Regions from separate parts of the Exiguobacterium sp. BMC-KP genome, predicted to be linked through region 3. Evidence: riboswitches for the same ligand, from Rfam matches in the RefSeq annotation. Region 3 holds a riboswitch; each other region holds the start of a gene.

Region 1 (10,602 bases), on a different contig from region 3:
GCGGCTGCGACCGCTGGCATCAAGTAACCGGAACCGGCATTGATTTGCGACGATCCAACTTGTGAAGCAAGTAAAATCCCACCGACTGCAGCAAACAATCCAGCAATCAGATAAGCAAGTGCTCGGTAACGGTTCACACGAATTCCTGTCAGTCGTGCGGCTTCTGGATTTCCACCGATGATATAGAGAAAACGACCATGTCGCGTATGACTTAAGAAGACATGGGTCACAGCGACGACGACGAGCATGATGACGATGATCCAAGGCGCCTGGCTGATTTTCGCGAACGCCTCCGGAATCGTGCCGACTGTTGGTGTACCGTCTAGGCGCGGCATCCCAGCACTGATTGAACCACCACCCGTATAGGTCATTGCTGCTCCTTCGACGATGAACATCGTCGCAAGCGTCGCAAATAAATCGGGAATCTTAAACCAAACGATAAGCAAGATGTTCAACAAGGCGACACTTAAAGACAGAATGAGTGCTAGACCAATCGAGACACCGAGTGGCAGACTATACCAGACGAAGAACGAGACGACGAAAGAACTCGCAAGCGTCGCAGTTGATCCTACGGACAAGTCAAATCCATTGATCGTCAATGAGACCGTCAAGCCAATCGAAATGATCGTCACGATGGAGATACTTCGTAAAATATTGATTAAATTCGTCCCTTGTAGGAACGTCGGAGCTGTCGTCGCAAAAAACAGGACGAGAGCAATGATCGCGAGGACGATCCCCCAATCGTTCAAGAATCCGAGGACAGGACGTAACCCCTTCCCCCGATTCGTTTGTTTCGATACTACCTCATTCATCGTTGCCCTCCTCCTGTCGCATACCACAACAAGGTTTCTTCTGATGTATCTGATGTCTTCGTTTCATAGACGATTCGACCATCGAACATGACGTAAATCCGGTCTGTGACGGTCAAGAGTTCATCCCATTCACTCGTCGCGTAGATAATGCCTTTTTGTTGTTGCGCGAGCTCGTCAATCAGACGATAGATATCTTGTTTTGCTCCGACGTCGACGCCTTTTGTCGGTTCATCTAAGACGAGTACGGAGACATCCGTCAGTAACCATTTTCCGATGGCGACCTTTTGTTGATTCCCACCGGATAGTTGACCCACTTCTTGCGTCACATCTGCCACTTTAATGCCCAGTTCCTTGACCCATTTCGATGCTTGATCCGTTTCTTTACGACGATCCATCAGCCCCCAGCGGTTGACAAAATCATGTGCTGCAGCTGCCGTCAGATTTTCCGCGACAGAATCGGCAACAAGAATTCCTTCTTTTCGCCGTTCTTCTGGAACGAGACCGATTCCTGCTTGAATCGCAGCTTGCGGATCGCGCAGGTGATGGGCCGTTCCATTTAGGCGAACTTCTCCTGCTTGAAACGGACGGTCGCCGAACAATGCTTTACATAATTCGGTTTTACCGGCGCCGACAAGACCTGCGATCCCAACGACTTCCCCAGCTTGTACCGTCAAGGAAATGTCTGCTACATCCGTATTCATTGCGCCCTTGACCGTAAGTACATTCGCCTCTGTTGTTCGTGATGTTTTCGCTACAGTTGCCAGCTTGCGTCCGAGCATCTGCTCAACAACGGCTTCTTTCGTAATATCCTTCAAAGCGTTTCGCGAGACGAGTTGACCATCGCGCATGACTGAGATGGAATCACAAATGTCATATAGTTCCTGTAAGCGGTGTGAAATGAAAATGATCCCAAGTCCCCGTTTCGCTAAACGTCGTACGACCGAAAAGAGATGGATTGTTTCTGCCTGACTGAGCGGTGCTGTTGGTTCATCCAAAATCAAAAACCGGCGTTCCTGAACGAGAGCGCGAGCAATCAATACGAGTTGTTTTTCAGCAAGACGTAATTCTTCGACACGTGTCTTGACGGAAATATCTGCCTGTAATGTCGCTAAAGCTTCTTTCGCACGTTGTATGTAACGGCGTTGTGACACAAAACCGGTCATCGTTCCGTCCGTCAACAGATCGAGACAGATATTCTCAGCGACCGTCAGATACGGAACGAGTGCCACATCGACCTCTTGTTGGACGAGGTCGATTCCGATTCGTTTCGCATCACGCGGGGATTGAATCGACAGCTCTTCCCCATTGAGACGGATGACGCCTTCATCCGCCGTTTCCGCTCCGGATAAGACTTTCATCAGCGTCGACTTACCGGCACCATTCGCACCAACGAGCGCATGAATCTCACCGGATTTCACTTCAAACGAGACCTGTTTTAAGGCTTGCACTCCCGGAAACGCCAGTGAAATCCCGGTCATCTCCAGGTGATGATTGATAGACGTCATTGTTTTTTATGGACGTCACGCAACCGGTCCATCCACGGCTCATTGAATTTGTCCGACGTACTCCATCCTTTGATGATCGTATCGAGATTGTACATCGTTGTGTCCTGCTTCAATGCCTTCTGCTCAACGAGTTTCGCATCGAGGTCAAAGCTATCTGGCGTCTTCTCTCCGGCGATTTTCTTAGCCAGTAATCGCATGTCCGTTTGTCCAATCAAGAACGGATCCACCGCACTCGTCGAGACCCAGTTACTGCCTTTTTCACGCATCAGATTGATATCCTGATTCGAAACATCGATCGAGATCAGCGGGATTTCTTGACGTTTATTATCCTTGAGCGATTTGTAAGCCCCTTTTGCAACTTCATCCCACGCTCCCCAGACGGCGTCAATGCTTCCTTTCGGATATTTCGCGAGGATGGCATTCATCTTCGTTGCGATATCGCCTTGGACATCTTGGAAGTTCGTCGGTCCGACTGTCTCAAGCGTTTTGATTTTGCCGTCTGCTTCGTATGTCTTATAGATTTCCTGACGACGATCGAGCGGGGCAAAACCTGGTCCGAACCAGAGTTTGATGACACGGACCGGCTTCTTGTCCGTCACCTTCGTCACTTCATCAAGCGATAGCTTCGCGAGCTGATGATCGTTTTGGAATGTTTCCGTCACGCCTTTTAGAGATGCCCCTTTTTTCTTCGTGACCGTATCGAACGTCACGACCTTCAGTCCTTTATCGACAGCTGGTTTGATCATGTCATACGCGTAATCTTCCTTGCCGTGCGAGATGATGAGACCATCATAATCTTGCTGAATCGCTTGGGCGACCAGTTCCTTGAACTTGACGTCGTTCCCTTCCGAGATGAACGTACTGACTTTAAAGCCGAGTGCTTCGCCCTCACTTCGTGCGCCATCAAGGAGTTGTTTCGTATGATCATCCGATGCGAGGTTACGAATGACGGCGATCTTGACGTCCGATTGAACCCCTTTTGGTACATCTTTGACGACTTTTGTCGTCGTCGCTTCTCCATTTGCACAAGCCGCTAGTAACAGTGCCGGTGCTAGGACGGCGTAAGCTAATTTTTTCATGAAATATCTCCTTATCCTAAGGGTTGAAGCCCCGTTAATTGTTCGATCGTTTCTTCATTTGGTTGCGTGATGACACCGAGTTCCGTAATGATACCTGTGATCAACGTATGTGGTGTGACATCAAATGCTGGGTTGAAGACAGCGACTCCTGCTGGTGCTGTCGCAACGCCTTGGATCGCCGTCACTTCCTGCGGATCACGCTCTTCGATCTCGATCGCGTCACCGGAAATAAGCGAGAAGTCAAACGTCGAGAGCGGTGCCGCGACGTAAAACGGAATACCGAAAGCTTGCGCGAGCAATGCCAATTGGAACGTCCCGATTTTGTTCGCCGTATCTCCGTTTCGTGTAATCCGGTCTGCCCCGACGATGATTGCATCGATTTGTTTTTCTTTCAGCGTATGAGCGACCATGTTGTCTGTAATTAACGTGACATCAATTCCAGCGCGTTGTAATTCCCATGTCGTCAATCGCGCACCTTGCAAGAGTGGTCGTGTCTCACTCGCAAAAACGGATAACTCGATGCCGCGTTCTTTTGCAATATAAAACGGAGCGAGTGCCGTTCCGTAAGCAGCGGTCGCAATCGATCCCGCATTACAAATCGTCAGGATCCGGTTGCCTGACTGGAACAATTCCAGTGCATGAATCCCGATTTGTCGCGAAGTCTGTGCATCCTGTTCGTATAAGGCGACCACTCGTTTTTCCAACCGTTCGCGGATGTCTTCTACCGACACGCCATCTTGAATGATCGGGTTTAGTTGATTGAGAACATTTCGCAGATTGACGGCTGTCGGGCGTGTCGCGAGTAACGTCGCTGATGTCTCAAGCAAGGCCTGCTTATAGACCGGAAGCGACGTTTCGAGCCGGTACGCTTCCTGAACGAGCACAAAGCCACCGAATAAACTGATCGCAGGTGCTCCCCGAACGCGTAGTTGTTTAATCGCCTCGACCGCTTGCGCAAGGTCGGTGATCACTTCATAGTGTTCTTCCTGTGGTAGACGCGTCTGATCGAGAATCGTCAAGACACGGTCTTCATAACGAATACTTTGGACGAATGTACTCATCGGCTTAACTCCTCCGTTACGTCAAAGTTTCGTAAATCATCAAATGTTCGGCATTCCGTCCGGCGCTTGATTAAAGCGGAGCCTAAACGGAGGGCGTGACGTTTTTGCTCCAGACGTTCCGTTGTTGAAGTGATTGATTCTAGATCAGCGACTGGCGCAAGACCAATCGTCCGCCGAATCAATTCACACCCTGCAAAGCCAAGTGCATCTTGCAAGATCGTGCTCAGCACATCATCAACAAGTCCCGATGTCTGGAACGGTTCGACCGCTTCCCGTTCCCATAAGGCACGGAACGTCGAAGCAAATGTCAGCCAGAACGTATCGATGTCTCGAATTCGCGCATCACGAAGTGCTGGGTAATCCGGATATGCCGCAAAGAATAGATGGGCGATGAATTGTCCGACATCGAATCCGAATGGCCCATAAAAGGCAAATTCCGGATCGATGACTTTCGTTTCCGTTGCCGAGGCGAAGATGCTTCCTGTATGTAGATCACCGTGCAACAAAGCGTCGCCTTTTGTGATGAAAAGGGCTTCAAGTTTCGCGACTTCGCGTTTGAGTGTGTCGTCTGCCCAAAGATGCGCTACTTCTTCTTCAAGCCCGGCTTCAATCTCATTCGTCTCCGCATCATGGAACGGATCCGTGAAGATCAGTTTTTCTGTGATGTCGCACAAGTCTGGATTGTAATACGTTCGGGCAACGCGTTTCTTTTCGACTGGACCAAGTGCAAAGTCCGATGTATGGAATAAAGTCCGGGCGAGATAGGAACCGATATGTTCTGCGAGCAACGGATATTGTTCACCTGCAAGCAGTCCGCTCCGAACGATCGTTAAATGTGAAAGATCTTCCATGACCGTGTACGCTTCTTCATGACTCGCATGAAAGACACGTGGTACGAATGGTACGGCATGTCGCGCGAATTCACGGAGTGCAGATTGCTCAATCCACGCTCGCTCGAGCGATAGCGGCCAGCTTTCCCCAACGACCTTTGCGTACGGTAATGCTTGTTTTAAAATCAACCGATGTTCGCCTTCTCGAATCCGAAAGACGAGGTTAAGATTCCCGTCACCAATTTCTTCTGCTTCGACAGGGCCGTTTCCGATCAGTCCGAGTGTCCGAACACGATCAATCGCGTCCTGTTCTGTAAATGCTTTGTATGTCATGTCAGTTTCCCCCTATGTGGTACACGAAAAAGCGCCTCTTTTCGTCATCGAAAAGAGGCGCAGGAAAGTCACTGCGTCCTCTTATCTCTCAGACGAAACGTCTGTTGGATGTAGCACCGTGCCTAGTGGTCGGTTGCTGCGGCGTCATCGGGCCAATTCCCTCTGCCAACTCGCGATAAGAGTCGTATGTAGTTGTCGTGTGTGATATTGATTTGAATCTTACGCAATCAACTTCCCTGCTGTCAAACTAAAATCGAGGAGAAACAGACATTGTTTTCACGCCATCTATAGAAAGAGTATTTTCAAAAAAATAAATTTTCTAAAAATAGTTTGACAAGTCGTGACTCTCATGTAAAAATTGCAATTAGATTTCACAATTTCATCCAATTCTTATCAAGAGCAGACGGAGGGACAAGCCCTACGATGTCGCAGCAACCGACCTTTTGGCACGGTGCTAATTCTTGCAGCTACTAAGCTGACCGATAAGAGTCCACGTTCGAATCATTCATGGTCTCTTGTCGCTGACAAGGGACCATTTTTTTGTTGAAGGAGGAAAGACATGGCTTATATTACTGCTACTTATCAATTGACTGCCCGTGATCGACTCGAGCAACGCGCTGAACAACTCGCGCTTGGTTTGACGGTCGGTTCTTGGACGGAGCTGAATCATCTTGAACAACAACAACTTGCCTCGTTCAAAGGGGAAGTCGTACATACCGAAGAGCGCGACGGTAACGGATATATCACGATTCGTTACCCAGAACATAACGTGTCGCGTGACTTTTCCGCGATTCTGACGACCGTCTTCGGCAAACTCTCACTCGACGGTGAAATCAAGTTAACGGAATTGCTGTTACCCGATACGTTCACACCAGATTTTCCAGGTGCGAAGTTCGGCATCGAAGGGGTCCGCTCCTTGATTGGTGTCGAAGATCGTCCCTTGTTGATGAGTATTTTCAAAGGCGTCATCGGACGCGATCTATCGTTCCTCCGCGATCAACTCGAAGGACAACTTGCCGGTGGAATCGATCTCGTCAAAGACGATGAGATTCTATACGATAACCCATTGACACCAACGATTGACCGGGCACGCATCGGACGTGAGGTCATCGACGCTCACTTCCACCGGACCGGTAAACGTGCGTTGTATGCGATCACACTTAGTGGTCCCGTCTTTACGCTCAAGGATCAAGCTAAGCGATTGATTGATGCTGGAGCGACCGCTTTCTTACTGAATACCTTCACATACGGACTCGACGTCTTACGTGAACTAGCAAGTGATCCGGAGATTACTGTTCCGATTTTTAATCACCCAGCATATAGTGGCGCGTTGATCGCGAGCCCGAACCATGGTGTTGCAGCTCCTGTCTTACTTGGTACACTACCGCGCGCTGCCGGAGCAGACTTGACGTTATTCCCGTCACCTTACGGCAATGTCGCTTTACCGAAGGATGTCGCCCGTGGCATCGCGGTCGAAGCGACCCGCATCGGTCAGACGAAAGCGATCTTCCCAGTACCTTCAGCCGGTATTCACCCAGGACTCGTCGCCCAACTCGTTCGCGACTTCGGGATCGATTCCGTCATCAACGCCGGCGGTGGCGTGCATGGTCATCCGCAAGGTGCAGCAGCTGGTGTCATTGCTTTCCGTCAAGCACTCGATGCAGCGCTCGCAAATGAATCCCTATCGACGGCAGCATCTCGCCATGAAGAACTACGGATTGCCCTCGACGCTTGGGGGATCAAGTCATGACTGTACGAATTCTTTGTGATTTCGACGGTACGGTGACGACGCAGGATAATATCATCGCGCTCATGCAGGCCTTTGCACCAGCTGATGCCTTCGAACCGTTGAAACGCGGTGTGCTTGACCGAACGTTATCGATTCAGAGTGGTGTCGGGCAGATGTTCGCGCTCTTACCGTCCGACGGTAAAACAGCTTATCTTGATTTCTTGTTAGAACGTGCCGTGATTCGAGACGGCTTCTCAGAGTTACTTCAGTACAGTCGTCGTCAAGGAATCGATTTTTCAATCGTCAGTGGTGGAATGGACTTTTTCGTCGAACCGATCTTAGCGCCATTCCTTGAACAAGAACAGATTTACTGTAACGTCGCCGATTTCAGTGGTCCATTCGTCCATATCGATTGGCCAAACGCCTGCGATGCCCATTGCACGAACGGGTGTGGCTGTTGTAAAACGTCCGTTGCCCGTACATTACGTAAAGACGGTGACGTCATCATCGTCATCGGCGACTCGGTGACGGACTTCGAACTCGCGAAACAAGCGGATTGTGTCTATGCCCGTGATTATCTGATCGCGTTGTGTGAAGAAAACGATATTTCCTATACGCCTTTTGAGACGTTTCACGATATCGTTCATGATTTAGCACGAGCGGAGGTGACGACATGACATTCATGCGACGTTATGAAGAACTACGAGCTGTTAAACAAGAGCTCGCGGCACGCGACTGGTTCCCCGGTACGAGTGGGAACCTCGCCATCCGGACATCTAATGTTCCGGTCGAATTCCTCGTCACAGCAAGCGGAAAAGATAAGCGTCAGACGACTCCTGACGACTTCGTCCATGTCGATGCGACCGGTCAATTGATTGGTGAGCAACCCGGACGTCCTTCTGCTGAGACCTTGCTTCATGTCGAAGTGTTTAATCGGACGGACGCCGGATGTTCCCTGCATGTCCATACGATTGCGAACAACGTCATTTCGGAACTCTATGGCGACCAAGGAAGCGTCACTTTTTCCGGGCAGGAAATCATTAAGGCACTCGGACAGTGGGAAGAAGATGCAACGGTCACGGTACCAATCATTCCGAACCACGCTGACATTCCGACGCTTACTGCTGCTTTTGCGCCGCACGTCACAACAGGTAGTGGCGCCGTTCTGATTCGTAATCACGGGATCACGGTCTGGGCACCGACTGCCTTTGAAGCAAAGAAACACCTCGAAGCTTTCGAGTTTTTATTCAACTATACGTTGACGTTGCAATCATGCCGTCAATCCATCTACTAAAAGGAGGAATCATCTCATGGCAACAGTCTTATTCCAAGAAACAAACACACGGTATACGGATCAAACGGAAGTCGCTGACTTCCTCGCGTCACGCGGTGTTCTTTACGAACAATGGGACGTCTCGAAACTTCCAGCGCATCTCGTCGAGAACTTCACACTGACGGATACGGACAAACAAACGATTCTCGATACGTTTGCTCCAGAAATCAAGGATGTATCAGAGCGCCGTGGGTATCAGACAGCTGATATCATTTCGCTTTCGGACACGACACCGAATCTTGATGAGTTGCTCGTCAATTTCCAAAAGGAACATCATCACACGGATGACGAAGTTCGTTTCATCGTCAGCGGTCACGGTGTCTTTGCCATCAAGGATGAGGAAGTCGGTTATTACAACATCGAACTCAATCCCGGTGATTTGATTTCCGTTCCCGTCAACACACGCCACTACTTTACGCTTCAAGACGATCGTAAAGTCGTCGCCGTCCGAATCTTCGTCACGACAGACGGCTGGGTTCCGATTTATGAAAACGAGACGTCAACGGTCTCTTAATAACGATAAAAGCGGCGACTTTCTTCTATAGGAAGGGAATCGCCGCTTTTTCTTATCTCACAAACATATCACTACATCGACACGTAACCGATATAATGAAGGAAAAGCGATGAGGAAGTGAGCGTCATGCATATTCGTCCCGTAACGGAACACGACTTACCAGCGATTCTCGCCATCTACAATGAAGGCATCGAAGATCGGATCGCAACGCTTGAGACCGACCAAAAGGACTTATCCTTCATGACCCAGTGGTTTGCGGAACGAACGGAGCGATATGCCGGATATGTCGCTGAAGATGAAACAGGTGTCCTCGGGTTCATCTCCCTCGACCCTTACAATCCGCGTCCTGTCTACGCGACAGTCGGTGAGATTTCGGTTTATATTACCCGGACTCATCGCGGACAAGGGATTGGAACACGGTTGCTTGAAAAGATTGAACAACATGCCCGTGATCATCAGATGCATAAGCTGATCCTCTTCACCTTCCCGTTCAATAAAATCGGACAAAAACTCTATATCCGTTCCGGCTTCCGGATTGTCGGAACGTTTAAGGAACAAGGGCGATTAAACGGCGAATATGTCGACGTCATGGCGATGGAGAAACGCTTGCGATAGGATTCATTGAATGCCAGATGGGGAATAGTTAATCCGAGTCATGTAGAGAGGATGAACCTAATGGATATTCAACAAATTCGCAATGCAACACTCGTTATCACGTATGCCAATCAAGTCTTACTGATCGATCCGTTTCTTGGCGATAAAGGCAGTTTGCCTCCGTTTGGACAGACACCGAATGCTGTCGCCAACCCACTCGTCGACTTACCGGTCGATGTCAACACACTGCTCGATCCTGACGCCATCTTCGTCACCCATTTGCATGCTGATCATTTCGATGATGCCGCAAAGCAGCTTCTACCTAAGCACTTACCTCTTTATGCACAGCAAGAAGAGGACGCACAGCAAATCCGAGAAGCCGGCTTCACGAACGTCTCTTCTTTCGATTCCGGTGTGACGATCGGCGATATTCAAATTCACCGAACAGGCGGACGACACGGCGTCGGGGAAATCGGTGAACGGATGGGACGTGTGTCTGGACTTGTCCTCACTCATCCAGACGAACCGACGCTCTATATTGCAGGTGATACGATTTGGTGTGATGAGGTCGCGCACGCGATCGAACAACATACGCCAGACATCATCGTCGTCAACAGTGGGGCTGCCCAGTTCCTGACGGGAGAACCGATCACGATGTCGCAGCGCGATCTCCTTGCGGTACACGAAGCAGCAGCGGAAGCAACGATTGTCGTCTCGCATCTCGAGTCCGTCAACCATTGTCTCTTGCGGCGTGATATGATTGCTGACTTTTTAGCTGCTTTCCACCTTTCTGCTCATTTCCTGATTCCAGA
Region 2 (10,602 bases), on a different contig from region 3:
GAATTCTTGGGCAATCGCCCCGCGCGTCCGTTCATCGGCAAGGACACGAAGTGCTGTTCGAGCAAGGATTTTCGCTCCTGCAATCAATGCCTCATCCCCTGCTTCTGAACGAGCCGCTTCTTTGAACGCTTCCGTATGGGCAACGAGATCGTCTGGTCCAATCTTGATGTACGGATGGATCGTTGGGATGACTTGACTGATGTTGCCAGCGTCCGTCGATCCGAGACCTGGTCGTTCGTCGAGGTGCACGACTTGGCCAAGCGCTTCTGCTTCTTCTTGGAAGAGACGATCAAACGTCCGGTTGAAGACGAGGTTGTCGACTTCATTTTGGAACGCGATGACGTCAAGCGTCGCCCCAGTCGCAAGTGCCGCACCTTGTGCGACCGCTTTGACTTTCTCCGTGACGGCATTGAGTCGTTCCCGTGTCGTCGCCCGGATGAAGAAACGTGCTTTTGCATATTCTGGAATGATATTCGGTGCATCGCCGCCATGGGTGATGATCCCGTGGATCCGGACATCGTCCGGCAATTGTTGCCGCAGAGCATTGATCCCATTAAAAAGCTGGATGACCGCATCGAGTGCGTTGATCCCTTCTTCCGGTGACGCCGCTGCGTGCGCCGGACGACCGGTAAAAGCAAAATCGAGTGGATCGACCGCAAGGGAAGAACCGGTGATCCGCGTTTGTCCCGACGGATGAACCATCAAGGCTGCATCGATCCCTTCAAGCAACTGATGTTTGACGAAACTGCCTTTCGCACTGCCGTTTGGTCCCCCTTCTTCAGCCGGAGTCCCGAGGACGACGACACCCCCACCGACTTCATCGAGTACTTTACTGAGCGCAATCGCTGCTGCGACACTCGTCGTTCCGATGATGTTGTGCCCACATGCATGACCGATGCCTGGCAACGCATCATATTCGGCTAGAAAAGCAATCGTCGCACCTGGTCGGTCACTCGACTTTTTCGCAAAGAACGCTGTCTCGTGCCCAGCGACGCCAAGTTCTACCGTAAAGCCTTCAGCCGTCAGGCGTTCTGCATGTAGTCGCGAAGCAAAGAATTCTTCGTTACCGATTTCCGGTGTCGCATGAATCCGGTGACTCGTCTCAAGATAGGATTCCCGTTTTTGTTCGATGTCCTGTTCAATCGTCTCTACCCATGTCGTGCGTACTGGTGTCGTCATACTGTCCACTCTCCTTTTGAATTTATTCGCCGATGTCACTTAGTGGAACGAACGTCGGGATTGAGCTGCCTTTATACTCTTTTTTAATGAAAGCCGCGACATCTTTTTGTTGGTAAAGCGACGCGATCTTTTTCAGTTCTTTTTTGTTCTTGTCTTCCGTCCGTGTTGCAATGATATTGATGTATGGTTTGGCTGTTTCGTTCTCATGGACAATCGAGTCCTTGATCGGATTGAGTCCTGCGTCAACAGCAATACCGTTATTAATGATCGACGCAGCGACGTCCGGTAAGACGCGCGGTGTTTGCCCCGCAACGATTGGGACGATTTTCAGTTTCTTCGGATTTTCGACGATCTTATCGACTGAACCATTGCCGTCAAAGTCGTCCGGCAACTTGATTAGACCTGCTTCTTGCAGTAATAAGAGGGCGCGTCCCATGTTTGTTGCTTCGTTCGGAACAGCGATTTTGCCACCGACTGGAATGTCTTTGACGTCCTTGTATTTATCTGAGTAAATGCCCATCGGTGCAATGACAGTCGTTGCGATCGGTGACAGCTTCAACTTATGTTCCTTCTTGAATGCGTTGAAGTAAGAAATCGTCTGGAAAGCATTGGCGTCGATCTCGCCCTCAGCCAGTGCCATGTTTGGCTGGACATAATCAGAGAACTTGACGAGCTCGATTTTGATGCCCTCCTTCTCTGCTTTTTTCGCGACGTAGTCCCAAACTTGAGTATCCGAACCGCTGACCCCGAGTTTGATCGTCTTTTCGTCTTCTCCCGATGCTGAGCACCCGGCAAATAAAATCGTCGTTAGTGTTGCTCCAATCGCTACTGCTTTTTTCATGGCTGAATCGCTCCCTTGATTAATGTCTTCTAATTTTTCGTGCGACGATGTTACCTGTCGTCTGTAAGCCTTGAACTAAGATGACGAGAATCCCGACCGTGATGATCATGACTTTCGTGTCGAATCGTTGATAACCATACGTGATTGCTAAATCGCCCAGTCCACCGCCACCGATCGCGCCTGCCATCGCTGACGCCCCGATCAACCCAACCGTCGCGATCGTTAAGTTAAGAACGAGTGAACCGAGTGCTTCCGGTAAAAGGAAGCGGAAAATCGTTTGGAATGGCGTCGCGCCCATTGCTTCTGCTGCCTCAAGGACACCTTTATCGACTTCAAGCAAGGAACTTTCGATCAGCCGTGCCATGTACGGTGCGGCGTAAAAGACGAGTGGGACGATGGCGGCTTCGGTTCCGATCGACGTCTGAACGATCAACCGTGTCAATGGGATGATCGCGACGAGTAAGATGATGAACGGAATCGAGCGGAAGATATTAACGATGCTATTGAAGAACGTGAATAGCGGGACGTTCTCAAGTAATGCGCCTTTTCGTGTGACGACGAGCAAGATGCCAAGCGGTAAGCCGATCAAGGTCGAGAATAAGAGTGAGACGGATACCATCGTCATCGTTTGCAAAAATGCTGTCCAGATATCACTGTAATTAACTAGCATCAGCTAGCACCTCCTCGACCGTCACTTGTGCTTGATCAATGTACTGTAAGGCTCGTTTCACTTCAGTCGCTTCACCAATTAATTCAACGAGCAAAGTGCCGAACGGCGTCTCCTGCAACTCCGTGATGCTACCGTGCAAAATGTTGACATCAACATCAAAACGTTTCGCAACTTGTGACAAGAGCGGCTGCCCTGTGTGATGACCGAGGAAATGAATCTTATAGATTGGATTCGCATTCCGTGATTCGATCAACTGGCGAATCGATGCTGGAATCTCGTCATGCATGACGGACCGGACGAAGTTTTTCGCTGTCTCAGTCTGCGGGTTTGAAAAGACATCAAAGACTGTTCCTGACTCGATCAGCTTCCCGGCTTCGATGACGGCGACGCGGTCGCAAATCTCCCGAATGACGCCCATCTCATGGGTGATCAAAAGAATCGTGATCCCGTATTCGGCATTGATTCGTTTCAATAATTGCAGAATATGATGTGTCGTCTGGGGATCGAGCGCTGACGTCGCTTCGTCACATAAAAGGACGGATGGTTGCGTCGCTAGTGCCCGAGCGATACCGACACGTTGCTTTTGTCCGCCGGATAATTGATCCGGATAATGATCCGCCTTGTCCGCGAGATCGACGAATTCGAGTAACTCCGTCACCCGGCGGCGAATCTCATCTTTTTTGATGCCTGCGAGAACGAGTGGCTTCGCGACATTCGTAAAGACCGTGTTCGCATTCAATAGATTGAAGTGTTGAAAGATCATCCCGATCCGCTGTTTTGCTTGACGTAGTTTCTTCGGTGATAGTTGTGTCAAATCTTCCCCGTCGACCGTCACGGTTCCTGACGTCGGTCGTTCTAAGAGGTTGACGCAGCGGAGCAATGAACTTTTCCCGGCACCGCTAAAGCCGATGACACCGAAGATTTCGCCTTTCTCGATCGTCAGGTCGACACCGTCGAGCGCTGCGATCGTCTGATCCTTCGTGACGTACATTTTTTTGACTTGATGAAATGCAATCATTCCGTTTTCCCCCTTCATTCAACAAAAAAAGGTCCCTTCTTGAGAAACAAGAAGAGACCTGGATCCGCACAGTGGCAGAATCCACTCCACTCATCTCTCAGACATTTGTCTGATGGAATTGGCACAGTGCTCATAATGAGTCTGTTGCCGAGGTTTCGCAGGGCCAGTCCCTCCACCTCTCTGGATAAGTATTGCGGTATGAAATTCGTATGTGTGTTGTTGCGTTGTTGCTTATGTCGTAAAACTAATTTTTACATTACGGGTCGAACCTTTAAAAGTCAACCAACTTTTCAAAAATAATCCATTTGGCGCATATCGATTGATTGACAAGTTATGGATTAGCTTAAAGAACGAATCATGATTCGTCAAGAACGATTTGACAAGTCATTTTCGAACGTGCTACCATCGTTTCAATGATTAATCCGACAATTCCAATATGATATTTATCAAGAGTGAACGAGAGACCTGGCTCTATGACTTCACGGCAACCTGCAATCTGTAAGGTGCTCCGACCAGCAAAGCGCGGCTTTGGATGATACGGTGAAAAACTCGTGGGCGTCCAAGCAGTGACGTCGACGAGTTTTTTTCATGAATGGAGGAAAAATAGTAATGATGAACTATCCTGTATTGACTGGTGCTGAAGCATTTTATCTTCAAGGTGGATCGATCGGAATCCTGCTCTGTCATGGTTTTAACGCGACTCCTCAAAGTGTTCGGGACGTCGGTGAGGCATTTGCTGCTGAAGGTTTTACCGTCTATGCGCCGCGTTTGCGTGGTCACGGAACGAACGTCCGCGAGTTCGAACAATCGACTGCACGATGTTGGAAACAAAGCCTGCAAGACGGTTATTCACGTTTACAAGAAACATGCGACCAAGTTTTTGTCATCGGTCAATCGATGGGGGCGACGCTCGCGTTATCGCTCGCTGCTGACGGGATTCCGTTTGCCGGCATCATTACGATCAACGCCGCACTTTCCGTTCCGTCGTATGAAGCACTCTCGTTTGATGACGGTCCTCAGTACTTACCGGAAGGGGCACCGGATATCAAGCGGTCCGCCTTTGAAATCATCTACGATCTCGTTCCAAGTCGTTGCGCGTTCGAACTCGTCCGCTTGATGGATGAGACGAAAGGACGCTTGGGATCGATTCTCCTTCCGACGTTGATTCTTTATTCCGCAACCGATCACGTCGTTCCACCGTCGAGTTCAGATTACTTGCACCGTCATATCGGAACGAATGATAAACGAAGCTACTGTCTACTCAATTCATACCACGTCGCGACACTTGATCATGACCAAGATGTAATCGTCCGTGAGACGATTCGCTTTATCGAACAATCGTGTCAGTTTTCGCAAGAAACAGGATAAATTAAAAAGCAGCTATTCGTTTCCGGATGGAATTGAACAGCTGCTAAATCAAAGGACGACCGCAAACGGTCCGTCTTTTTTTAATTTTCTTGGTGTTGCACAGATTGAAGTGGCTTCGGCTTTCCAGGTACCTCATGGCAATGGCGACACCGTGGCTCATACGACTCTGAAGCACCGACTAGGATGATCGGGTCATCATAGTTCGCTGGTTTTCCGTCAATCAAACGTTGTGTCCGAGAAGCCGGATCCCCACAGGAGAGACAGATTGCCTGTAGCTTCGTCACGAATTCTGCACGTGCCAGTAATTCAGGCATCTTGCCGAATGGCTCTGCCCGGAAGTCTTGATCAAGCCCTGCACAAATGACGCGTTTTCCGTCTTGTGCGAGTGCTTCGATGACTTGTACGATTTCATCATCAAAGAATTGAACTTCATCGATACCGACGATCTGTGTCTCTTCTGCTACTGCTGCGTAGAGATCACGACTCGTCGCCATCGGAATCGCTACGACGGAATTACCAACGTGAGAGACGACATGTTCTTCGTGGTATCGGTCGTCGATCGCCGGCTTGAATACTTGAACAGGCAGTTTGCCGTACTGCGCCCGTCTGACACGACGAATCAACTCTTCCGATTTCCCGGAAAACATACTGCCACAAATTACTTCGATCCAGCCGTACTGATTTATTACATGCATCATCGTCCGACACCGTCCTCTAAAAATAGTCACTTTAACGAGTATAGCTCGAAACGGTATTGAGAAAAAGGGTTGACTTCCGGAAATCAAAATTCATTTTTTCTTTCCCTAGAATTTTTGTCCTTTCATTCCAACGGTCCCCTATTTCCTGTACACTGAAGAAGAAGATTCTCACGAAAGAAGGTGTCCCCGATTCATCATCTCTTACATGACATCCTGCACCAATATGGTGCCCTTGGTCTCTCCGTTCTTCTCGCAGGTGGTATCGTGGGATTACCGGTTCCCGATGAGACCCTACTCGTTTTGTCCGGATTTTGGATGCATCAAGGTAATCTACCGCTGTTCGGTACGATTCTTGCCGCTTACGCAGGAAGTTGTATCGGTATGACGATTAGTTATTTACTCGGTTTAAAACTCGGTATGCCACTACTGCACCGCGTCGGACCGAAAATGCGTATCTCAGAAAAACATATCCTTTCCGCTGAAGCTGGATTTCGACGTTACGGAAAATCCGTTTTGATCATCGGTTACTACATACCTGGTCTCCGTCAGCTTTCTGCCTTTTTTGCAGGTGTCTCGAAAATGCCGTTTCGCGTGTTTGCGAGTTACGCGTATACAGGTGCTTTAATCTGGATCAGCGTCTTCTTAGGTGCCGGTTATTTCGTCGGTCGTCATCTCTCGTTCCATAAAGTCGTGGATTATATCTTGGCACATCCTGAAGTTATGCCGTATCTAATTGGGATCGCTGGTGGAATCGCCTTCTCATTTGTCTTGAAGACATATCTCGCTTACCGTTCACAATTCAGTCTATACAAAAACAGCCTGCTTCCGTAATGGAGGCAGGCTGTTTTTTAAGAACCGACAAGTCATTACTTGCGGCCGTATTTTTTGTTGAAGCGATCGACACGACCATCTGCCGCGTTGAACTTTTGACGACCTGTGTAGAATGGGTGCGAGTCTGAAGACACATCCACACGGATGAGTGGGTACTCGTTACCATCTTCCCAAGTGATTGTTTCGTTCGAAGAACGAGTAGAACCGCTTAAGAATTTGTACTCAGTCGTTGAATCCATAAATACTACTTTGTTGTAGTTAGGGTGAATTCCTTGTTTCATGGTTGATTTCTCTCCTTCCGCCCTGGTTCATTTGCTGAGCCAGAGTAAGTTACCTTCCTATACTAAACGATTTTTTTATGCGTCGCAATAGTTATTTTTCGGTCGGTATTTCCTTCTTGACGGTACGCGGTTTTGCTGGTGCGCGTCGGACCGCTTTCTTCTGTTCTTTCTCAAGTTCGACGAAAAATTCTTCATTATTTTTCGTATCACGAATCTTACGCAGGAACGTATCGACAAACTCGTTCGACTCGTTCATCGTCCGGCGAATCGTCCAGAGCGCATCAAGCTGCTCTTTTGGAAGCAACAGTTCTTCCTTACGTGTACCCGATTTCCGGATATCGATCGCTGGGAAGATTCTGCGTTCCGACAACTTACGATCGAGATGAAGTTCCATGTTCCCCGTCCCTTTGAATTCCTCATAGATGACATCATCCATACGGGATCCTGTCTCGACAAGTGCTGTTGCAAGAATCGTCAAACTACCACCATGCTCGATGTTTCGCGCCGCACCAAAGAACCGTTTTGGTTTATGGAATGCAGCTGGGTCAATCCCGCCTGAGAGCGTTCGTCCGCTTTGCGGCACCGTTAAGTTATAGGCACGTGTCAGACGCGTGATTGAATCCATCAAGATGACGACATCTTTCTTATGTTCGACGAGTCGCATTGCCCGCTCAAGCACGAGTTCTGAAATCCGAACGTGGTTGTCTGGTGTTTCGTCAAACGTCGAGCTGACAACATCCGCTCCCGGAACCGAACGCTCGATATCTGTCACTTCCTCAGGTCGCTCATCAATCAAGAGAATGATCAGTTCGACATCAGGATGATTCTCTTGAATCGAGTTCGCGATTTCTTTGAGTAATGATGTTTTCCCTGCTTTTGGTGGTGCGACAATTAAACCACGTTGACCAAATCCGACCGGTGCGATCATATCCATGACACGAACAGATAGATGACGCGGTTCGGTCTCAAGACGCATCAAACGATCCGGATAGATTGGTGTCAGTGCCGGGAAGAATAAACGATTACGCGCTGTATCCGGTGCTTCACCGTTAACGGCTTCCACGCTAAGTAGTCCTTGGAAACGTTCGTTTTCCTTCGGTGGACGGACTTTACCTGTAACGACATCACCATTACGTAGATTAAAGCGTCGGATTTGAGAAGCTGCGATATAGATATCTTCAGAGGATTGGGAATAATTGATAGGACGAAGGAAGCCGAAGCCACCATCGTTTTGCATTTGTGGATTGCCAGGGATGACTTCGAGTACCCCTTCGAGGAAATAAAGACCAGTCGATTCAGCCTGTGCTTTGAGAATCTTGAACATCAACTCACGTTTACGAGCTTCCCGATATTGTGGGACATTTTTCGTCTTTGCGATTTCATACAGTTCTTTTAGTGTCAGTTGGCTTAATTGAGCCAGTGTATAGGAACGTTCTGGTTTATCTTTTTTATCAGTTGTTGGCATGTTCTTCACCTATTCTTTATAAATTCAACTGCATTCAGTATACTTCCATACATACATTAGGAGGTATCTAATTTCTTTCGTGAACTAAAGGTATCATATTTTTTTTGATTCGTCGTCAACAATCCTCTGCGTTTCTTACTTTGTAATATTCGAAGATATTATTTCAGTTATGTTACAAAAACATCTATTTTGTCTTCTAACTGAAAAAACGTTTTCAAGTGCGCACATGCTAAGATATTCCTGCAGACAAAATTCTTACACAGTTGTAAGGTTTACTGCTTAATCACACACTTAATGATTTCATCATATAACTTACGGACGCAACACACTACATTAAACGGAGGAATTCTTAACATGAAACGTTTTCTAGCATCGATCGCGACAGCAGCCTTAGTGGTTTCAGGTTTTACATCAGTGGGTACAGGTAAAGTTGAAGCAGCGACAGTCACAAAGGTCAAGATCACGGACAACGGTCTTCGTGTTCGAACAGCACCTTCTACGAAAGCAAGCATCGTTGGAAAAGTCAACGCTGGTCAAGTCTTTACATATAAAGGCAAGTCAGGTAGCTGGACTAAAATCTCATACGGTGGTAAAACACGCTATGTCTTCTCACAATACACAAAGACATATAAATCATCTTCAAGCGCTAAAAAAACAACAAGCACATCTTCTAAACGGACGAAAATCTTAAGCGAAGCAGCGAAGCACAAAGGAACTCCATATGTATGGGGTGGAACGACAACTCGTGGATTCGACTGCTCTGGTTTCACAAGCTATGTTTACAAAAAAGCAGCAGGTAAAACATTGCCACGTACGTCGTCTTCACAATATTCTTCTTCTAAGAAAGTCAGTGTTTCTAAAGTACAACCAGGAGATCTTGTCTTCTTCTCACACGGTAGCGGCATTCAACACGTCGGGATCGCAACAAACAAGTCAAGCATGGTTAACTCAGAAACAGGTGGCGTTAAATACTCAAGCTTCAAATCAGGGTACTGGGGTTCACGCCTTGTCGGCGCAGGATCTTACCTTTAATTCATCATCTCAAAGCGGTTGAGCATTGGCTCGATCGCTTTTTTTCATCTAATCGATTACACGAGGAGGAAACATGATGCATGTCTTAATCACAGGTGCTTCAAGAGGTCTTGGTCGCGAATTCGCTTATCTTCACGCTCAGCAAGGTGATCACGTCCTGCTTGTCGGACGCGATGCGACGTCTCTATTTGAAACGAAGTTCCATGTCGAACGACTCGGCGGAACGGCAACGGTCTTCCCTTACGACTTAACGAAGCTAACACATCGTCTCGCACTGTTTCGTGCAACAGAACAGATTCCGGTTGATTGTGTCATCAACAACGCTGGAATCGGCGTCTTCGGCTCCTTCCTTGAAACTTCGTTCGAAGACGAATCACGGATGATTACCTTGAACATCGAAGCGTTGACACACGTGACGAAGGTCTATGCCTCTCGCATGAAAGAGTATGGCATCCAAGGACGCATCATCCATCTCGCGTCAACGGCTGCGTTTGAAGGTGGTCCATGGATGAGTGTCTACTATGCAACAAAAGCCTACGTGCTTCACTTCTCGGAAGGATTAACGGAAGAGCTCGCGCCAGACGGCATTCAAGTCAGCGTCGTCTGCCCAGGTGCGACACACACCGGTTTCGAATCGGCAGCAAAACTCGAACAGTCACGTCTTTTCTTGCGACCAGGCATCATGGACGCCCCAACAGTCGCGCGGATTGCCTATCAAGGCTACATGAAGGGAAAAACGTTCATCGTTCCTGGTTTCGGAAATGCCTGGTATATCTTTTCAACACGTTTTCTTCCCCGTCGATACGTCACGAAACAAGCAGGAGAAGTCCAGCGTCCTCGATAAAAAACATACAAAAAAGCGGAGCAATAGACTATACGTCTGCGGCTCCGCTTTCGTTTTACTTAATGACGAGCTTCGGTTTTTTCTTGAACGAGTGAATGCCTTCGACGAAACGTACCGTTCCGGACTTCGCACGCATGACGACAGAGTGTGTCTGACCGCCTTGTGCTGTGAACTGGACACCTTTCATCAACTCGCTGTCTGTAACGCCTGTTGCAGCAAAGATACAATCGTCTCCTGCGACGAGATCGTCCATCATGAGAATCTTCGATGGATCTTCGATGCCCATCTTCTTACAACGCTCGACTTCTGCCTCGTCTGCTGGTAACAAGCGTCCTTGGAGCTCACCACCGAGACATTTCAAGGCAACGGCAGCAA
Region 3 (10,602 bases):
AAAAGAAGAGAAAATCAAAGAACTTCAAGCCTTCATCGCGCGTTTCAGCTCGAATGCTTCGAAAGCGAAGCAAGCAACGTCACGGAAGAAGTTGCTTGATAAAATCACACTCGACGACATTCGTCCATCGTCACGCCGGTATCCGTTCGTTGGTTTCACACCGGAACGTGAAATCGGAAATGATCTCTTGATGGTCGACGGTATCTCGAAGACGATCGATGGCGTCAAAGTCCTCGATAACGTCCGCTTCTCGTTGAACAAGACGGACAAAGTTGCGTTCATCAGTCAGAGCGATATCGCGATCACGACACTGTTCAAAATCCTCATGGGTGAGATGGAGCCGGATAGCGGTACATTCAAATGGGGCGTCACGACTTCTCAGTCCTACTTGCCGAAAGATAACTCGGAATTCTTCGAAGGCTCGGATAAAACGATCCTCGATTGGCTCCGTCAGTATTCACCGGCAGATGAGAGTGATACGTTCCTCCGTGGATTCCTCGGTCGGATGCTCTTCTCAGGTGAAGAAGTCATGAAGAAAGCATCTGTCTTATCTGGGGGCGAAAAAGTCCGTTGTATGCTTTCAAAAGCAATGCTTAGCGGTGCAAACGTCCTCGTGCTCGACGATCCAACGAACCACTTGGATCTCGAATCAATCACAGCACTCAACGATGGGTTGATCGCTTATAAAGGCGCAATGCTCTTTAGCTCGCATGACCATCAGTTCGTCGAAACGATCGCGAACCGTATCATCGAATTGACGCCGAACGGTATCGTCGATAAAGAAACGACATACGACGAGTACTTGAACAATGATGCGATTCAGCAGCAATTAACAGCGTTATACGCACAATGATGTTAAAAGAGACCGGAACTGTCGTTTCGGTCTCTTTTTTGAATACGTTGGAGGAGGAATAAGTCATGCGTCATCGGGTATGCGCGGCGTTGGTTGAAAAGCAACAAGTATTAATGGTTGAGTTACACACCTCTTCCCGGGCATTTTGGACATTACCGGGTGGTGGTGTCGAGAGAAATGAAACAAAAGAAGAAGCTATTGTACGCGAAGTATTAGAAGAGACACATCTTCACGTCACGGTCGAACGACAACTCTACGAGATTTCGATCCGTCAAGGGACGGAGACGTGTTTTCTCGTCCAACGTGTCACGAATAGTTCCGTACCTCGGCTCGGGATTGATCCCGAACTACCACTTGATCAACAGGAATTACGAGCCGTCCGTTTCCGACCATTGAAAGATATGCAAGATGATCCACAGATTGCTCGTTTACTGAACTTACTGTAAAGGAAACATTAACTAAGTGAGACATAACTGACCAGGTTTCTTTACACCCTCTACACAATCGACTGATTAAATGGAAATGTAGCAACAATACAAACTCATTTGGGGGAAACGAAAATGAAACGAACACTCATGGTTGGTCTATCAGCAGCGGTCTTGTCATCAAGTATGGTCCCGATGTTCGCGGATGCCCACAGCTCTTCTCATACTACACGCAACATCAAGAAGGTCGAATTCTTGTCGATGGATGCACCGACGAAAATCGATCAAATGGTGAAAACCTATACAGAAGCAAAAGTCAAAGTCACCTATACGAACGGTAAAACAGAAGTAAAGCCGTTGAACTATAATCAATTATTCCTCTCGCAAGACAAAATCGTCGAAAACAAAGGTGAAATGATTGCAGCGGGAACACCAATCGATGCCAAAGGTAATCCAATCATCGACCGCAGTGTACCGGACAAATCGGAAGCATTCGTTTCTGACGCACCAGACTCGAACAGCCTACTTGAAGTGCACGGAAAAAAATATATGGTGTCTCACTTCGAATATGACTCAATCGATAACGCTGGCAATGAAGTCAAAGGACTTCCGGCATCGATGACATTAACGGAAGTCGTCCAAGACAAAAAGACAGGAAAATTGGCTGTCAAAAAAGCGAGCAAAATTGATTTTGAAAACGTCAATGGACTCTGGACACCATGTAACGGTTCCACGACGCCATGGGGAACGCACCTTGGGTCAGAGGAATATGAACCAGATGCCCGTGCTTTCGAGTCAGATAAGACTTCGTCTGCCTATAAAGAAGTCAATGCCTTCGCTGAGCGTTATTTCGGAACGACTAAAAAAGCGAATCCGTACTTCTACGGCTATACACCTGAAATCTCAGTCGACCGTAAAGGAAAGGCGACAGCGGTCAAACATTACAGCACAGGTCGCTTCTCGCACGAGATGATGCAGATTCTTCCGGATCAAAAGACGGCGATTTTCGGTGACGATGGCAACAACACGATGATGTTCATGTACGTCGCAGATAAAAAACGTGATTTCTCTAAAGGAACGCTCTACGCGGCGAAGTTCAAACAGACACGTGCAACAGAAGGTGGAGCCGGTGATCTTGAGTGGATCAAGCTTGGTCATGCTTCTGATAAAGAAGTCAAACGCTTGATTGATAAAGGAACGAAATTCAGCGATATCTTCGAAACAGCTGATGCACCTACACCTGGCTTTAAAGCGGTCAAAACAGCTGCCAGCAAAAAAGTCGAATACTTGAAGCTAAAGCCTGGTAAGGAAAAAGAAGCTGCCTTCCTCGAATCACGTCGTTACGGTGCGTTGCTTGGCGCGACGTCAGAATTCAACAAGATGGAAGGCATCACGGTCAACGAACAGGACAAAAAAGCCTACATCGCCTTGTCTTATGTGTCAGGTAGTACCGAAAAACAAGAAGGTGCTGTCCAAGACGATATCCAGCTTGAAAAACGTGAATCGGGTGCGACATTCGAAATCAATCTCGGACGTGCAAAAGGCATCGACAGCCGTTATGTACCAACGAATATGCAAGCACTCGTCATTGGCGAAGATTTAGCGAAGCCAGATGCTTACGGTAACACAGCGAACCCTGATCTTGTTGCCAATCCGGATAACCTCGCATACTCTGCGACATCCGATACGCTCTTCATCGGAGAAGACAGTGCCCTTCACACGAACAATTTCGTCTGGGCGTATAACCTGAAAACGAAAAAGTTATCACGTATCCTGTCAGTTCCAGTCGGAGCGGAAGCAACTGGTCTTCGTTCACTTGATCATGTTGGTGGATATAGCTATCTTTTAAGCAACTACCAGCACCCAGGTGAGGCATTGACAGGAAAACAAATCACTGCCGTCGATCCAAAGGCGCTTGAACAAGCGATGAAAGACGGCATCGGTATTCAAAAAACAGGTGGTGTCGGTTACCTCTCTGGTTTACCAAGTGGTCACAAATCGTATACGAATCGATAAGATGCTAAAACGGATTCCCAAGCACGGGAATCCGTTTTTTCATGCATTGTTCTTCTTTTGTTTCGCCGCTTCTTCTTCGACACGTTGCAACAACCCGTGAACGATTTTCTCGTTCTCTCGTTCGCCACCGAGTGACAACAGACTTTTCCCGACAAAGTTCGCTCCTTCATTTTTTCCCGTATAAATCAACAGACATTGATCAGGTCCGAGTGGTTTGAGTGTAAAGGTCATCTCGATCTTGAAAATCCGTGCTAACGTGAATCCAATCGTATTTTGTTTGAAGTCAGGTTCATTCGTATAGGCTAAATCGGTCACAATATAGGTTTCAAGTCGATTACCCTGCATATACGTTTGACGATACGTCGAACCGACGACACCCGGTTTTCGTTCAATCACCTCATGTTGGACGACATTTGGAATCAAACGTTGTAGCCGCGTATGATCAAACAAGTGCCATGCTTCTTCAATTGGAATATCGAGCTGTCGTTCTTCTTTCCACGTAATCATACACCTGCCCCCTTTTATATAGAAATACCCCGTCATCCGGTCTTGTAACGTCCGGTGACAGGGCGGGAGCCAATTCTTATTTTACTGTGCTTGTTTCAAGTGCTGCTCCAAGGAACTTCGCTAGTTCGAGCATACCGTAACGTCCTGCCGCTGCTTCAGCGTCCGAGTTATAGTTCGTATTCGTATTGACGTCGTACGTATAGATCGTACCTGACGCATCCTTGATGAACTCAATGCCGGCGACCGCGATTTGGTTCGCTTGGAGGAACGCTTCGTACTTTTCAATGATTGGATCATTGAAACCTTCAACGATTTGGAACTTCATCGGTGTTTGCGGCGCTTCTTCCCCAACTGGGCAGAATAAATCGTCAATTACACACGCATCCGCTGGGCAGAGCTCAAACCCTTCTGACGTATCCACTTGAACCGCATAAACGAATTTTCCACCCACGAATTCACAACGTGTGATGTACGGTTCTGGTGCTTGGATGTACTCTTGAATCAACGTGATGCCATCGACCGGTTCGTCGAATGTCGGACCGTCGAGATAAGCTTCAAGTGCTTCAATCGAGTGGAACAACTGGACACCGAGTCCTTTGCCGGCACGGTTATGCTTCGTGATGAATGACGAAACACCAATCTCTTTTGCTGCTTGGACGATTTGATCACGTCCAACGGCAGCTGTCGTCTTCGGTACACGAATGCCTGCTTTGCGTAGTGCTGTATACTGATTGACTTTGCTGACTTCAAGACGGAGTGCACGCGTTCCGTTAAAGACAGTCCGGTCATGTTCTTCTAACCAAGCGAGGACTCCTTCCGTCAACTCCGGTGCATAGCGATGTCCACGTGTATGCGAAGAGGCACTCATTCGGCTGTAAAAGACACCTTCTGGTGGTACTTCATCGAGTGGCACGATTCCTTCATTCAAGTGCCACTGTTCATACGGTAACTCGAGTTCTTCGAGTCGTTTGATGAGATGGTCCGTCCATTCTTGATTTTCGTGGAGAATATGAATTTTTGTCATGATTGTTGACCTACCTTTCGTTTCGCTTCGACAAGTGGCATTACGTCACGAGCAAAGCGTTCCATTTCTTCAAGTTGTGGTGAGAATTGTAACAAGAGCAACGTGACACCGACAGCTTCGAACGCTAGAATACGTTCCGCAATCTGTTCCGGTGTGCCGATCAAGTTCGGTCGTAGACCGCGGTTTGAGACGGAATAATCATTTCGCTCGACCTGTTGTTCCAGTTGCGATTTACTAATGAAGTCTTGATAACCGGCATAACCAGCGCTATCTTCTTTTACATCCGTAATCCGTTGCCATTCTAGAAGCGCTTCTTCTTCCGTATCCCGGCAAATGATGTAAGCCGCAAGACCAAAGCTTTCGAGTGGAGCTTGTCCCGTCGCTTCCCGGCGTACTTTCATGTCGTTGATTTTGTGAGCGACTTCTTCGACCGTGCCCCCGTGCATGACATACGCATCACAGTGTTCGACGATTGTTCGTTTTCCGGCTTCACTCTCTCCACCGGCGTAGAGCTTAATCCCCGGACGCTGAACCGGCTTCGGGTGTAATTCTGCCTGCTCGATCGTATAGTGATTGCCTGAGAAACTATACGGCGAAGCGTCTGCCCATAGTCCTTTCATGACCGTGACGAATTCTTCCGTCCGCGCATAGCGTTCATCGTGCGCTGTAAAGATACCGTTATACTGTTTCGCTTCCTCTGCCCACCAGGCCGAGACGACATTCAGCGTAAAACGTCCCCCACTCAACTGATCGATGTTTGCTGCCATCTTCGCCGTCGTCGCCGGATTATGGAACCCGGGACGAACCGCTGTCATGATTTCAAGGCGTTCTGTTGTTGCAGCGATTGCCGCTGCCGTCGTCCATGCCTCAAGACTCGGTTCCTTTATTCCTTTGATATCGTTCAAGTTCAATTCTGCGATCAATGTCGTCGAAAAACCGATGCGTTCAGCTGTTTGTGCGACTTGTTTTGCATAATCGAATGTCGCCGGCATCTGTTCATCTTCGACATTCCGTAACCATCCCCCAAAAATCGGTAACCAAAAACCATACTCCACTCCATCATCCCCCTTATAATAAAAAGCGCCCTTTTCGAAGTTCGAAAAGAGCGACGGTATCTTGTCCTGTCCGCTCTTATCTTCAGAAGGTATCCCTTCCTGGAAGTAGCACCTTCCGCCATGGCGGGGTTGCTGAAGTGTCTTCGGGCCAGTCCCTCGACTTCTCTAGATAAGATGTGTTGCATTCATCGTACAGAATTCATTGAACTAAAGCAACCATTAAACCGTCTTTTCCCATCGGAATTGTTTTAGACAAAAAAATCCCGACATGATGTCGGGATCCGGTATTAATATGGTGCGACGAAATCTGATGTCGGCTCTGGCGTTTGTTCACCACGAACACGATCATAGAATTTTGCAAAGGTGACGCTGAAATACGGTGTAATCCACAGGAATGCTAGACCTAAGGTAACGATTCCTAAAAGAGCCCAACCAATAAACGATAGTAAGAGCATGAATGCTTCCATTTTATGCCCGTCCATCATTTTCCGAGAGCGTGTAATGGCTTCTAAGATACCAATTGATGGTTCATCTCGCAAAATATAGAACGTTAGCATATAAGAAAATGATTTAATGATTCCCGGTACGACTAATAGCAGTAACCATAGGAAGATAAAAAAGAATTGTACGATGGCTAGACCAATCACTTTGAAGAACATGCCATATGGTTCAAATAAATCCGTTACTTTCGTTTCTTCTCCACGAGCAATTGACATCGCAATCCAAGTCCAACCGACTCCAACCGGAATCAATAAAATCGATACCAACGATACGACGAGATCCATGGTATTAGCTGGTTCATCCATATCTGATCCAAATAACCCAGGTACACCTTGAATAATACTAAACAGAATAAATGTTAGGACTGCGAATCCCCAACGACCGCTTAACGACGCCTTTGCCGCTTTTTTTAATTGAGATGACATGAGTAAGGTCCTCCTTGAAAAATAAGTTCTCACCTTACTCTACGGCTAATAACTTCTAATGTTTCACTCTTTTTTCAATAATTTCCCGTCTTTTTGCTGTTTGAGCCAAGCACGCTCAAGTTGTCGCTCACACGCTGTATATAATGAACGACGACCATCGAGGCGTTCCATCGCGAACGGAATACTATGTTTTTTCGCCTGTGCGATGACATGCGCACTCGCTGCATGAGAGACACGGCTCGTCACGACGACGATCGCATCCGTCTTTTTGGCGAGACAGGCAATCTTTTTCGCGGATTGTGCGTCTCCTGCGAGATGAATCAATTCAATTCCAGTTGGCGCAAAGAACTCACGATAGACAGCTGTTTGTTGTTCGTTTCCAACGATGACGAGGCGCATACCTGTGAAGCGCGTGAAATCAAGTGGTGTCTTATCGACGAAATCCATCAATTGTCCAGGTACAGCTGTCGTCACGATTGGTTCAATCTTTCGCTCTTTTTGAACACGAATGCGACGCTGCGCTTTTTTAGGTTTTGGAGCCGTTTGCCGTTTCATTTTTCGTGCATACCGGTCCGATTTTTTCGCTGTAACAGTTACCTTCTCTACTAGTTGTTCTAATTTTATCGGGCGATCTGATGGTTCGTTGACAACCGGTTTTTCGTAGGTAAACTGATGCTTCCAGACAATCGTCAAGCTCTCTTTTCGTCCCCGCCACATGACGAGATCGACGAGTTGTCCTGCTTCTAGTCGAAAATAGCGCATGTCCTCTACCGGTACGACATAGTAGAACGGTTTTCCTGCTTCATCTTGTAGCGGACCGTTAACCGTCTCTTCAACAATGCCGTGTACTTTGACGATCGCTTGTTCAAACACGACACGTTCCGGGTTCTCTTTCATCCGTTCCGTTGAGACGACAGCTTCGATGCGACACACCGTTTTCTGGTCATCCTGACGCTCGACACGGACACGGACCTCCATGCCATGCTCGAGATTCCAGTCACGCACGTCTCGTTCTGAAATATGACTACCGGACCATTCTAGTAAAGAGCCACCTTTTAACCCTCGCTGAAACGTGTAAGCATAACGCAGCTTTCGTACAGGTTCGATAGATGTTTGTGACGGCACTTCGATAGTTTGCTCTGGCATTACCTCTACCACTTCGTCGACGAACGTTGTTTCCTGTACGTGGCGTGGTGCATAATAAGCTGACATCTTGACCCACTCATCGATTCCGTTCACTTCGTCGAGCCAAAGTTGCCAGTCTTCGTATCGTTCGACGACTGCTAACTTCATTTGAACCAATTCAGTTGCACGTTCCATCACCTGTTGCATCATGTCCCAACACTTCCTTTGCGTTTTTTTACACTATAGCAACGGAAAAACGCAGAAGTAGATCAAATAAATAACCAGGTTGTTTTTTCATCTAGGTGCGGTGATTGATTTCCACAGCCGGATCCTGATGCTTGTATTTCGCGACGATGACGATCAGAACGGTGATGATGACAAGTAAAAACCAAGAAGACAATTTGCCAAGATCAACGACTGCCCAGCCTCCTTCTTGATGAGGATAGACCCATCCTTTAAAGAACGTCACGATATTCTCCGCGATCCAAATAAAAAACGCGATCAGCAAAAAGGACAGGACAAGCGGCATCCGGTAAACCGTCTGCTCGATCGTAAAATGAACCCATGACCTATAGAAAACGAGGACGACAAGAATCATCAATAGCCACCTCGCATCGAAAATCCAGTGATGGGTGAAGAAGTTTAAATAGACGAGACTCCCGACACTAATCGCAAGCCACGTGGGAGGAAATGCAGTGAATCGTAAATGAAATCGCCTGAACGCCTGACAAACATAACTTGCGACGCTTGCGTACATGAACCCTGCATACAGTGGAACACCCGCCACTTTTGTCAAAGCGTCTTCCGGATAACTCCATGAACCAACGTTCACCTTGAATAGTTCAAGTGCTAGACCGATAACGTGAAACAATAAGATCAGTTTGAATTCTTCCTTTGTTTCATAGCGACTGACAAGTAATGCGATTTGAACGAGAACACACCATAGCAATAAGAGATCGTATCGCGCGATCGGTTCAGTCGGTAGATAACGCGAAAGAGCGAGCGCCGCGAAAATCATCACGGGAAAGACACAACAGACGGCTTCTATATATGTAAAACGAATCAGATGTCGGATCGCTTTCATCCTGTTACCTCCTTTTTTCTCCAGTATACGTTTCTCTTTCACCCTTCCCCTCCTTCTTAGGATGGAAAAAACGGAAAATTTCGTCTTTCTTCTTCCACTTTCCTCATGATACAGTTAACGAATCAATTATTTTAAGAAATGAGGTGCCAGACATGACGCGTCATCGTGCTTCCTGGTTGTTACGCGCTACGTTAAAGTGGGGACTCTTCCTCCTCGGTTTATTTTTACTCGCTCTTGGCTCATCGATGATGATTACAGCGGAACTCGGTGTCTCGACGTGGGATGTGTTACATCTTGGTCTTCAAAAGAAAACACCGCTGTCCGTCGGAACGATTATCTTACTCGTTGGTCTCTTACTCGTGTTCGTTAAGTACGCATTAGACCGCGTCACGCCGCAAATCGGTACACTTGTTAACGCGATTTTCGTCGGCGTCTTTATGAATCTTGTGCTTGGTTCTCATCTCTTACCGTCTTTTGAGTCTATTTGGTTGAATACACTCTGGCTCGTTTTCGGAATCTTCATTATCGGTATGGGCGCCGGTCTATACGTCGCCGTCGGTTACGGAGCTGGTCCACGTGATGGACTGACGCTGACACTCGCAGAGCGCTTCGGAACCTCGATTCGCCTGATGCGAACGATCATGGAAGTCACAGCATGCGGCATCGGTTGGTTACTCGGTGGTCCTGTTTTCTTTGGAACGATCCTCTCGATTTTCTTGATCGGACCGTTTCTCCAATTTTGGTTATTTTATTTCCGTCGTATTATCGCTGCGATTGACGCAAAAGGACTTCCGGCGTCTGAACGCCAAATTAGCTAAGTCGCCTGACTCGATATCATTCCGCGCGAATGATATCTTTTTTTATGTCAGAAGCAGATAAGTTGCGTCATCAAATTAAACACGTTATATTCGTTTACATATCAATCTTTGATACGTCAAAGGTTTCTTCGAACGAAGGGAAGGATGTGATGGATTGAGTATTTCCTGCAACGAAAAAGGACGTTTGATTTATGCACTCGTCTCCGTCAATAAGACGATTGCCCAAAAATTCGATCTCTGTACGGACGGATTCAGTCAGACTCGAATGGATTTGCTCGCTCAACTGCAAGTCGATCAAACGATCAGCCAAAAAGAATTACAAAAACGCGTTAATGTCGATCATGCGGCAGTGACCCGTCACCTGAAGCACCTGGAATCGACCGGGATGATTGCGCGCGAGCGTTCAGCCGCTGACAATCGGGTGATTCTTGTTTCTTTAACGGAACAAGGAGCGACGCGCATCGCACGATTACGCGAACAAAAAGATGAGTTCCTCGAGAATTTACTCGAAGGATTCTCTGCTCAAGAACAACGGACGTTAGCTGAGATGATTCAACGCATCGAAGCGAACGCTGATACATTACCTAAACTAAAAGAGGAGTCGATTTAATATGGCAACGCAAACTACAACAAATTTCATGGAAATCGTCAAAGGACGCCGTTCAATCCGTAACTACGATACAGACGTGAAAATCTCAAAAGAAGAAATGACACAAATCCTTGAAGAAGCAACGCTTGCACCTTCTTCCGTCAACATGCAACCATGGCG

The links. Region 3 has a riboswitch for S-adenosylmethionine ahead of ADM98_RS02040 (LLM class flavin-dependent oxidoreductase). Riboswitches for the same ligand answer to the same signal wherever they lie in the genome.
Region 1: another riboswitch for S-adenosylmethionine. It lies ahead of mtnK (S-methyl-5-thioribose kinase); the one in region 3 lies ahead of ADM98_RS02040 (LLM class flavin-dependent oxidoreductase).
Region 2: another riboswitch for S-adenosylmethionine. It lies ahead of ADM98_RS16465 (methionine ABC transporter ATP-binding protein); the one in region 3 lies ahead of ADM98_RS02040 (LLM class flavin-dependent oxidoreductase).

Annotation. Positions count from the first base shown of each region.
Region 1 is NZ_LGIW01000014.1:283,545-294,146, reverse strand. It holds gene ADM98_RS05425 (ABC transporter permease) at 1-812, opposite strand, end outside; gene ADM98_RS05420 (sugar ABC transporter ATP-binding protein) at 809-2,317, opposite strand; gene ADM98_RS05415 (sugar ABC transporter substrate-binding protein) at 2,314-3,396, opposite strand; gene mtnA (S-methyl-5-thioribose-1-phosphate isomerase) at 3,408-4,457, opposite strand; gene mtnK (S-methyl-5-thioribose kinase) at 4,454-5,620, opposite strand; SAM riboswitch class I at 5,699-5,802, opposite strand; SAM riboswitch class I at 6,008-6,109, shown strand; gene ADM98_RS05400 (2,3-diketo-5-methylthiopentyl-1-phosphate enolase) at 6,180-7,370, shown strand; gene ADM98_RS05395 (2-hydroxy-3-keto-5-methylthiopentenyl-1-phosphate phosphatase) at 7,367-8,026, shown strand; gene ADM98_RS05390 (methylthioribulose 1-phosphate dehydratase) at 8,023-8,643, shown strand; gene ADM98_RS05385 (1,2-dihydroxy-3-keto-5-methylthiopentene dioxygenase) at 8,660-9,196, shown strand; gene ADM98_RS05380 (arsinothricin resistance N-acetyltransferase ArsN1 family A) at 9,323-9,811, shown strand; gene ADM98_RS05375 (MBL fold metallo-hydrolase) at 9,872-10,602, shown strand, end outside.
Region 2 is NZ_LGIW01000015.1:2,096,548-2,107,149, forward strand. It holds gene ADM98_RS16450 (M20 family metallopeptidase) at 1-1,179, opposite strand, end outside; gene ADM98_RS16455 (MetQ/NlpA family ABC transporter substrate-binding protein) at 1,202-2,020, opposite strand; gene ADM98_RS16460 (methionine ABC transporter permease) at 2,040-2,690, opposite strand; gene ADM98_RS16465 (methionine ABC transporter ATP-binding protein) at 2,680-3,708, opposite strand; SAM riboswitch class I at 3,796-3,899, opposite strand; SAM riboswitch class I at 4,149-4,250, shown strand; gene ADM98_RS16470 (alpha/beta hydrolase) at 4,321-5,076, shown strand; gene ADM98_RS16475 (thymidine kinase) at 5,157-5,771, opposite strand; gene ADM98_RS16480 (DedA family protein) at 5,955-6,605, shown strand; gene ADM98_RS16485 (type B 50S ribosomal protein L31) at 6,641-6,886, opposite strand; gene rho (transcription termination factor Rho) at 6,978-8,351, opposite strand; gene ADM98_RS16495 (C40 family peptidase) at 8,706-9,383, shown strand; gene ADM98_RS16500 (SDR family NAD(P)-dependent oxidoreductase) at 9,460-10,227, shown strand; gene glpX (class II fructose-bisphosphatase) at 10,283-10,602, opposite strand, start outside.
Region 3 is NZ_LGIW01000012.1:93,122-103,723, reverse strand. It holds gene ADM98_RS02065 (ABC-F family ATP-binding cassette domain-containing protein) at 1-853, shown strand, start outside; gene ADM98_RS02060 (NUDIX domain-containing protein) at 919-1,299, shown strand; gene ADM98_RS02055 (PhoX family protein) at 1,414-3,294, shown strand; gene ADM98_RS02050 (hypothetical protein) at 3,334-3,801, opposite strand; gene ADM98_RS02045 (ATP-grasp domain-containing protein) at 3,878-4,825, opposite strand; gene ADM98_RS02040 (LLM class flavin-dependent oxidoreductase) at 4,822-5,880, opposite strand; SAM riboswitch class I at 5,954-6,056, opposite strand; gene ADM98_RS02035 (DUF975 family protein) at 6,168-6,806, opposite strand; gene ADM98_RS02030 (DUF2325 domain-containing protein) at 6,870-8,141, opposite strand; gene ADM98_RS02025 (DUF817 domain-containing protein) at 8,230-9,015, opposite strand; gene ADM98_RS02020 (YczE/YyaS/YitT family protein) at 9,168-9,833, shown strand; gene ADM98_RS02015 (MarR family winged helix-turn-helix transcriptional regulator) at 9,988-10,443, shown strand; gene ADM98_RS02010 (nitroreductase family protein) at 10,445-10,602, shown strand, end outside.